Regions from separate parts of the Pseudoalteromonas sp. McH1-7 genome, predicted to be linked through region 2. Evidence: predicted binding sites of a transcription regulator. Region 2 holds the regulator's gene; the other holds the start of a gene.

Region 1 (4,309 bases), on a different contig from region 2:
CTGGTTTAATCGGTATGATAGCACCGCGTAATTTTGCCGTGCGAAGCCTAGCATTTACTTCGTGGGGAGTCGGAAGCATTTGGGGGTTCTTGATTGCACGCGAACATATAGAGATGCAAACAACCACAGACCCATTTGCCTTCACCTGTGACTTTATACCTAATTTCCCATCTTTTATGCCCCTTCACGAATGGCTGCCAAGCTTCTTTGCTGCAACAGGTGATTGCGGTAATATAGATTGGTCTTTTGCAGGACTGTCTATGCCTGGTTGGATGGAAATCATTTTCGCATTTTACAGCGCGGTGTTTATCTTGTTTTTATTCTTCCATTTCACAAAAAGAAGTTGAGATAGCAAATTCATGTATTTTAGGTTAAGCCAAATAGCACAACTTGATGAATTTAAGCTCCGTGAAAAACAGATGATTTTACGTATCGCGTTGAGTCATCTTGATGCCAAAACTAAGGTGCTATTACGGATCGCTAAATTAATACTATTAACTCCATTTTTTGCATCGTTAGTAGTATTTGAAGGGTGGCTCCTATTGCCTGTCTTATTCGTTGCAGGATTGATCTACCCATTACTTACTACACCGCTAGAAATTTATTTTGGACAACCCAAACTGACACAAGCAATAACAGAGTTTACTTCAGCACAAAAAGTAGACTAAACAGTTAAATTAGTATGCGGACAACTAAAATTAGCCCGCATACTCCTGTTCTATCAAACTTTTATCTTGCCCTCCAGTTTGGCCAGTATTCTATTCCCGATACCTTTTACCTCAAGCAGCTCTTGTATGGATTTAAAGCGGCCGAGCTTTTCGCGATATTCAATAATAGCTTCAGCTTTATGTATACCAATCCCTGGTAAAGTTGACAGTGCATCCGCATCAGCTGTGTTAATGTCTAATACACTGTGGTTTTGTGATTGCACTGTGATGACTTGCTCTGGAGGTTTAGCAACGGTCACAGAGTGACCAAGGCCTAGCGCAAGTAAAATGGATAGTGTGATGGTTTTTATCAACATAAATAACACTCCTTGTGTGAAAAGATCCAATCCCTCATTTATCACCTGCATTCTCACTGATGATTAATAAGGCCATATAACTAAAGTCAGTGTTTTATGATTTGTCAAAGCCACTCATTGTTCAATAAATAAAAATTATTGATAACCTCCTGTTTTAATTTAAGTTATTAAAACAAACTAAACTCATCCGAACTTGAAAAATTTTCAAAATAACTTGCGTATTATGGAGTTTAGGATTACTGTATATAAAAACAGTGACAAGGGGAATAACCATGGCAGTTATCATCAAATATGTTGTTGAAAGAAATGGAGTCGAGCGTATGACTTTCACATCTAAAAAAGAGGCTGATGCTTACGATAAAATGTTAGATGTCGCAGAGGCACTAGAAGATATGCTGACTAAGGTAGACGTACCACTAAGTGAACAACAAGTCGAATCCCTAGCACTTGAAATTGCAAAACAAAAAGATGACTTTGTTTCCGTATTAAAAGGTGGCAAGGTATCAACAAAAGCCAGTGCAAAAAGTAAAGTTGAGACTGAAAATCCCTCAGATAAAGTAACTAAAATTAAACAAGCTTAAAAGGATAACATTTAGTCTCCGGTAGCATCTATTCCATGTGAAATTTGCGTAAAGTAAATTCGATTCATGCAATCCTACACACAAAAAAAACCGCAGCAAATTGCGGTTTTTTTATCACGCGTAATAAAGCTTATTTAATTACACTTGCTACAGCATCTGCAAAATAATCGATATTATCTTTGCTTACACCAGCGACGTTAACACGGCTAGAACCTACAATATATATAGCATACTCATTACGAAGCCTGTCGATTTGCTCTTTGTTTATTCCTAGGAATGAGAACATACCATGCTGGCGATCAATAAATGAGAAGTCTTGGTCAACGCCTTTTGCCGCTAAGCTTTCCTTTATCAATGTACGCAAGCCATTGATGCGACCACGCATCTCATCCAACTCATCATGCCACATCTGCGTCAGCTCAGTACTACTTAAAATTGTATTTACAATATCTGCACCATGCGCTGGTGGCATTGAATAGATACTACGTACCACGCTTAGCATTACCGAATTCGACACATCAGCGACATTGCTGTCTTTGGCAATAATAGAGCACGCACCAACTCGCTCACGATACAGACCAAAGTTCTTCGAGCATGAAGAACAGATAATCATTTCATCGACCTGATCAGCAACCGCTCTTAACCCTTGTGCATCGGCCTCCAAACTAGTGCCAAAGCCCTGATAAGCAATATCAATAAGAGGCGTAAAGCCCTGCTCTTTTGCAAGCTCTGCCACGGTTTGCCACTGCTGTTGATTCAGGTCCATACCGCTTGGGTTATGACAACAAGCATGAAGAAGCACTACATCACCTTTGGGCACTTGTTTTAGCGCATTGATCATTTCGTCAAATAGTAACCCTTTATTTTCATAGTCATAATAAGGGTACTCTTTTACCGTCAAGCCAGCGGCTTCAAATAAGCTAATGTGATTTGCCCAAGTCGGGGTAGTCACCCACACAGTTGCATTAGTATTGCAACGTTTAATAAACTCAGCTGCGACACGTAAAGCACCGGTGCCACCAGGTGCCTGTGCTGTACGTACACGGTTTGCCAACAGCGCGCTATGCTCCCCAAGTAATAAAGACTCTATTTTCTGACAAAAGTCTAAATTACCAGCTAAACCAATGTAGCTTTTCGTTGTTTCGTTTTCTAGACGAAACGCTTCCGCCTTTTTAACCGCTCTGAGAACAGGTGTATTTCCCTGTTCATCTTTATAAACGCCGACACCAAGATCTATTTTTTGTGGGTTGTTATCCTGCTTATAAGCGGCCATCAGGCCTAAAATAGGATCTGTTGGGAGTGGTTTTAGCTCTGAGAACATAGCTTATCTCTTTTATTTTAATTAATTCCAATTCGGATGATTGACATCCGATTCCAATAGCGTTGATGGTAACATACAGATTTGTTACCAGTTACCATATTTATCTAGAATTTTATTCATTTTTGTAAACTTGTCCGCACCTAAGCAGAGGCAAGTTTACAGACTAAAATATCAAGTGGTGCTAGTTATCTTAGGGCTGCTACGCTACCAATTGAATAAAGAAATAGACTGGTTATTTTGGTAAATATTGTGGGATGCGAATACATGCAGCGGCTAATAACGCGAGTATTTCCTCATCAAAAAAAGCCTCTGTAAATGCTTCAGCATCAATAATACCAATACATTGCTCGTGCTTATTAAATAAAGGCAAACACACCTCAGCTTTAACTTTAGGGTCGCACGTATAATATTCCCCTCCCCTAGCAACATACGCCGGTATATCGTTAATTACCCGTGCCTTTGCACTTAGTACCGTTTGAATATTATTTGACGTTGCTGCAAAAGCCTCTGTTATTGGAAATAATGGTCTGCTCGGCGCACCATGGTAAGCCAGTTTAAGCAGCTGCTTACCCTCTTGAGTTTCCCTAGCTTGATAGATCCCAAACCAGTCTACTGCGCTATGCGCAACCACAGCAGATACTATTGTTTGCAACTTGCTCAACGCATACTCATTAGATTCAGCTTTTTCTATATATTCCTGCAATAAAAAAGGCGTGTCTTGTAGGTTGCCAAATAAACTACAACTACCTGCTTCACCAAGCTCTGGGATTTGATAAGACCACACCGCCGAACTTGTGTTTTGCTCAAGGAATGTATCTACTTTGACTAGTTGCTGCTGTAAAAGCTCAGGTTGGATTGATAACCCACTTAAAGAAATATAACGTGACACTTTAGCCATCTAAACATCCAAATTAAAATTAATGCAAGACTAACACGCTGGTGTCACATTGCCAACTCAAAAGTAGTAGTTTTATAGCGGTTTTCAAGCTTTGGTATGAGTATAATAAAAGAGCGTCTGAGTTTGCTTTAAATAGATTCGGAGGTAAGTGAATACACCATTTCTAACTCATTCCCAGCGCTGTTATAGCTGACACTTTGTGCAATTTCCCCCAGCAAACTTACGCCCCGACCATGACTATACTCCTGCTTCACTTGATTACGTGTGCCCGCTTTAAAACCATTTCCGGAGTCACAAATAGAAAAATACAACTTAAGCTCTTCAGGGCTATAACGTACAGAAATAATGATCAATGCTTCTTTCAGCTCTTTTAAAACGCTCTCTCTGAGACAGTAATACTCAAAAAAGCCGTCTTCTTTATTTTTTATTTCTGAATCAAGACCCAATACACCATGATCAAGTGAGTTATTATATGCCTCTGATAG
Region 2 (4,309 bases):
CAGCAGGCGTAATCGCTAACATAAGTCCGGAAAAGCCACCTATCGTGAATAGCACAATAAAAGCGATAGAAAAGAGCATGGGTACTTCAAAGCTGATTGCCCCTCGCCACATAGTCGCGACCCAATTAAATACTTTTACCCCTGTAGGTACAGAAATCAACATTGTCGCATACATAAAGAAAAGCTCACCTGCTAGCGGCATTCCTGTCGTGAACATATGATGAGCCCACACAACAAAAGAAAGTAAAGCAATCGAGGCTGTGGCGTATACCATTGAAGCATAGCCAAATAGTTTCTTTCTAGAAAAGGTAGGCACTATCGTGGAGATAATCCCAAAGGCGGGTAGTATCATAATATATACTTCAGGGTGACCAAAGAACCAGAATATGTGTTGAAACATAACAGGATCACCACCACCTGCGGCATCAAAAAAGCTCGTACCGAAGAACTTATCAGTTAACACCATGGTGACAGCACCAGCCAAAACAGGCATAACTGCAATTAGTAAAAATGCAGTTATAAGCCAAGTCCATACAAATAGTGGTAGCTTCATCCATGTCATACCTGGCGCTCGAAGGTTCACTATAGTAACGATGACATTAATAGCGCCCATTATTGAGCTTATCCCCATTATATGAACTGAAAATACAAAAAACGCCGTATTATCATTACTGTAGGTTGTAGATAGTGGTGCGTAAAAAGTCCATCCAAAAGCAGGCCCCCCTCCTTCTAGAAACAAAGACATGAGCAAAATGGCAAACGCAAAAGGTAAGATCCAGAAGCTCCAGTTATTCATTCTTGGAAGCGCCATGTCTGGAGCTCCGATCATCATCGGGATCATCCAATTGGCAAGCCCCGTAAATGCCGGCATCACTGCACCAAATACCATGATCAAGCCGTGAACGGTCGTCATTTGGTTAAAAAAATGCGGATCGACTAACTGTAATCCTGGCTGAAATAGTTCAGCCCGTATCACCATCGCCATTGCACCACCAATCAAAAACATGGTCAGTGAGAATAATAGGTAAAGCGTGCCGATATCTTTATGATTGGTTGTAAAAAGCCAGCGTTTTAGGCCTTTAGGAGTTCCATGATTTGAATGTTCTTCTACTATAGCACTCATTACTTGGCCTCCTCTAAGGCATCAATTTCTTGCTGAATTTGACTCGGCTGGATCACCTCTCCTGTGTCATTACCCCAGCTATTCCTTTTATAAGTGATGACTCCTGCAATTTGTTTAATCGTTAATTGCTTTGCAAATGCTTGCATAGCAGTACCAGGACGACCAAGCAGAAGGATGTCAATGTGTGGTTTAAGATCACCTATAACAACTTCACTCCCCTTCATAGCGGGGAAGACGCCAGGTAAGCCAAGCCCAGTTGGCTGGTGACAAGCAGCACAATATGCCATGTAGGTTTGTTCGCCGACCTCCATTAACTCTTCTTTCGATAAAATTTGCTCTGCCACCGCCTGTGATTCTGCTGCAGCTTTTGCTTTGGCGGCTTTAGCATCATCGAGCCACACCTCAAAGTTTTCAGGGCTTACAGCTTCTACCACCACAGGCATAAATCCGTGATCTTTTCCACAGAGCTCTGCGCATTGCCCTCTGTAGATTCCTTCCTCATTAACTTTGGTCCATGCTTCATTGATAAAGCCCGGATTAGCGTCTTTCTTAACAGCAAAATCAGGTACCCACCATGAGTGAATAACGTCATCTGACGTCATTAAAAAGCGAACTTTCCTATCAGTTGGGATCACTAAATGGTTATCAACTTCCAAAAGATAATTGTCATTTTTATCTTGCAGATCATTGATTTCATCTCTTGATGTAGATAGTAAAGAGTAAAATTCAACATCATGTCCCATATACTCGTAATGCCACTTCCACTGTGAACCTGTTACCTTAATAGTTAGATCAGCTTTGCTTGTATCTTCCATCGCAATAAGCGTTTTCGTAGCTGGGATAGCCATTCCTATCAGTATCAGAAAGGGGATTGTGGTCCAAAGAATTTCAACTTTAGTACTTTCGTGAAATTGAGCTGCGACAGCCCCTGTTGATTTACGGTGCTTGAGTAATGCCCAGAACATCACTCCAAACACTATAACTCCTATCACACAACATATAAGGAAAATAGTCATGTGGAGCTCATATACTTGATGGCTAATGTCTGTTACGCCCTGCCTCATATTGTAATCACTATTCGCAAGTGATGGCATGACGATTAGCACGGTGACAAATGCTACAACTAATCGACAAATTTTCATTTGACGTCTCCTTCAAGGCAGCGCTTAGCCCCTTTTGTTATTATCGGATGACTGTCATATTGTCTATTGGTACATAGACTTACTGCACGACTCTTAACCAAATAGTCAAGAAATTTACAAAACGCAAGATTTTAGGAAAAGATGCCAGTTAGAAGTGTTTTTATAGCTATGAACTAATAAATGTAAGAAGGCAAAGTATTATGTAGAATTATCAAAGTAGTAAACTAACCTAAGAGTAGCTATATTTGACCCCAGCCGAGGGCAATATTAGCAATACTTTAGATAAGCAATAAAAAAGGCGTTTATCTAGAGCGTAACACCATTTAATTAGTGCTACGCTCAACTTAAGTTACATCCAGTCGGCGTTTCTGATGACACCCACTGCAAGCCCTTCAATAGAAAAGTTCTGATGTTCAAGATCAACCTCAATAGCTTGAAACTCTTCATTTTCTGCATGAAGTAAAATCTTTTTGCCTTTTTTCTCTAGGCGCTTAACTGTCACGTCTTCCTCTACACGCGCCACTATTACTTGACCATTATCAGCTACCTGAGTCTTATGCACAGCAAGCAAATCCCCATCCATGATCCCAATGTTCTTCATGCTCATACCACTAACCCTAAGTAAATAGTCCGCATGAGGCTTAAAGAAGCTAGCATCTACATTGAAATGACTTTCAACGTGTTGTTCTGCAAGAATGGGTTCTCCAGCAGCTACCCTGCCGATGATTGGCAACCCTAACTGTTCTGGTTCATCCTCAACCAACCTAATACCTCGACTAGCTCCAGGAACCATTTCTATAACCCCCTTCTTGGCAAGTGCTTTAAGGTGCTCCTCTGCTGCATTTGCACTTTTAAAGCCTAACGCATCAGCGATTTCAGCTCTAGTCGGGGGCATGCCAGTATCCTTAATGAATACTTTAATCAGTTCAAAGACTTGCTCTTGTCGTTTAGTTAAAGGTCGCATCAACTGGTATTCCATACAGTATTATATTTACTGTAAGTATATACAGCTGAGAAAAAATCGCAATGTTTGTTTATTCTTATAAATTAAGTTTACAGCCTTAGTAAGGTATGTAAAAAATCCAATAAAGAGAAAGAGTTAAATTTACTTTCCTTAAGGAAAGTAAATTATAAGCTGATAGATAAGTCGAAGAGAGAAGTTTTAAGTAGAGCAACGTCAAAACTGAGTAAGGAGTTTTCTCAAACCCTCGGCGGGTAAACCGCCTCCTACCAGTGCAGCACTTTATTGATATTGTGGTGGGAGCGAGTTTACCTCATGATGTTACAAAGTAGGATGTTTTATTCTTTTTGTTTGATAGACCTAACAGCTCGGCGGGTAAACCGCCTCCTACCAGTGCAGCACTATGTTGATGTTGTGGTGGGAGCGAGTTTACCTCGCGAGGTGTTGATTGCTTTGTAATGTGTTGATTGCTTTTCGAGGTGTTGATTATCTTGTGAGATTTTCTTTTCAAATCCCACATAGCAAAAAACCCGTCGCATTGCTGCAACGGGTTTCTCTAATAAGGCCCTGGCTCGCTACGAAGTAGGATGTTCTACTTTCACATGGGAAGCCCACACTATCATTGACCGGGGCCGACCCTTCGCGGGGCTCGCCTTCGGCTGTTTTGTTTCACTTCTGAGTTTGGGTGACAAGAAACCGAAGTAACGCTTCCAGTTCGAGGAAGTGAGCGCATGGATACGCGAAGGGGAAATACTACATGGAAGTACTTTACTACAAATGCAAAAAACCCGTCGCATTGCTGCAACGGGTTTCTCTAATAAGGCCCTGACGATGTTCTACTTTCACATGGGAAGCCCACACTATCATCGACGCTGTTTTGTTTCACTTCTGAGTTCGGCATGGGGTCAGGTGGTTCCAAAACGCTATGGTCATCAGGAAATTCTGTTCATTAATGAAGTATCCTTCATTAATATAAATCTGGAAAAAGCTATTAAATTCTTTTGTCTACTTCAGTCTATTAACTTCTGTCGCTAAACCACTTTGGCGTTGTATGGTTAAGCCTCACGGGTAATTAGTACGAGT

The links. Region 2 encodes LexA, which represses DNA repair genes until DNA is damaged. Its sites were predicted from a motif close to TACTGTATNNNNATACAGTA; they were not measured.
Region 1: a site for LexA is predicted at 1,262-1,281, ahead of HUZ36_RS18510 (YebG family protein). Genes of this name have one in related genera too.

The regions. Positions count from the first base shown of each region.
Region 1 covers NZ_JABWPQ010000030.1:11,328-15,636, forward strand. Annotated here, with positions in the region: gene dsbB (disulfide bond formation protein DsbB) at 1-347, shown strand, start outside; gene HUZ36_RS18500 (hypothetical protein) at 360-668, shown strand; gene HUZ36_RS18505 (ComEA family DNA-binding protein) at 722-1,024, opposite strand; gene HUZ36_RS18510 (YebG family protein) at 1,297-1,605, shown strand; gene HUZ36_RS18515 (amino acid aminotransferase) at 1,736-2,926, opposite strand; gene HUZ36_RS18520 (GAF domain-containing protein) at 3,159-3,824, opposite strand; gene HUZ36_RS18525 (fused response regulator/phosphatase) at 3,953-4,309, opposite strand, start outside.
Region 2 covers NZ_JABWPQ010000034.1:7-4,315, reverse strand. Annotated here, with positions in the region: gene ctaD (cytochrome c oxidase subunit I) at 1-1,123, opposite strand, end outside; gene coxB (cytochrome c oxidase subunit II) at 1,123-2,265, opposite strand; gene lexA (transcriptional repressor LexA) at 2,615-3,229, opposite strand; rRNA gene rrf (5S ribosomal RNA) at 4,050-4,163, opposite strand.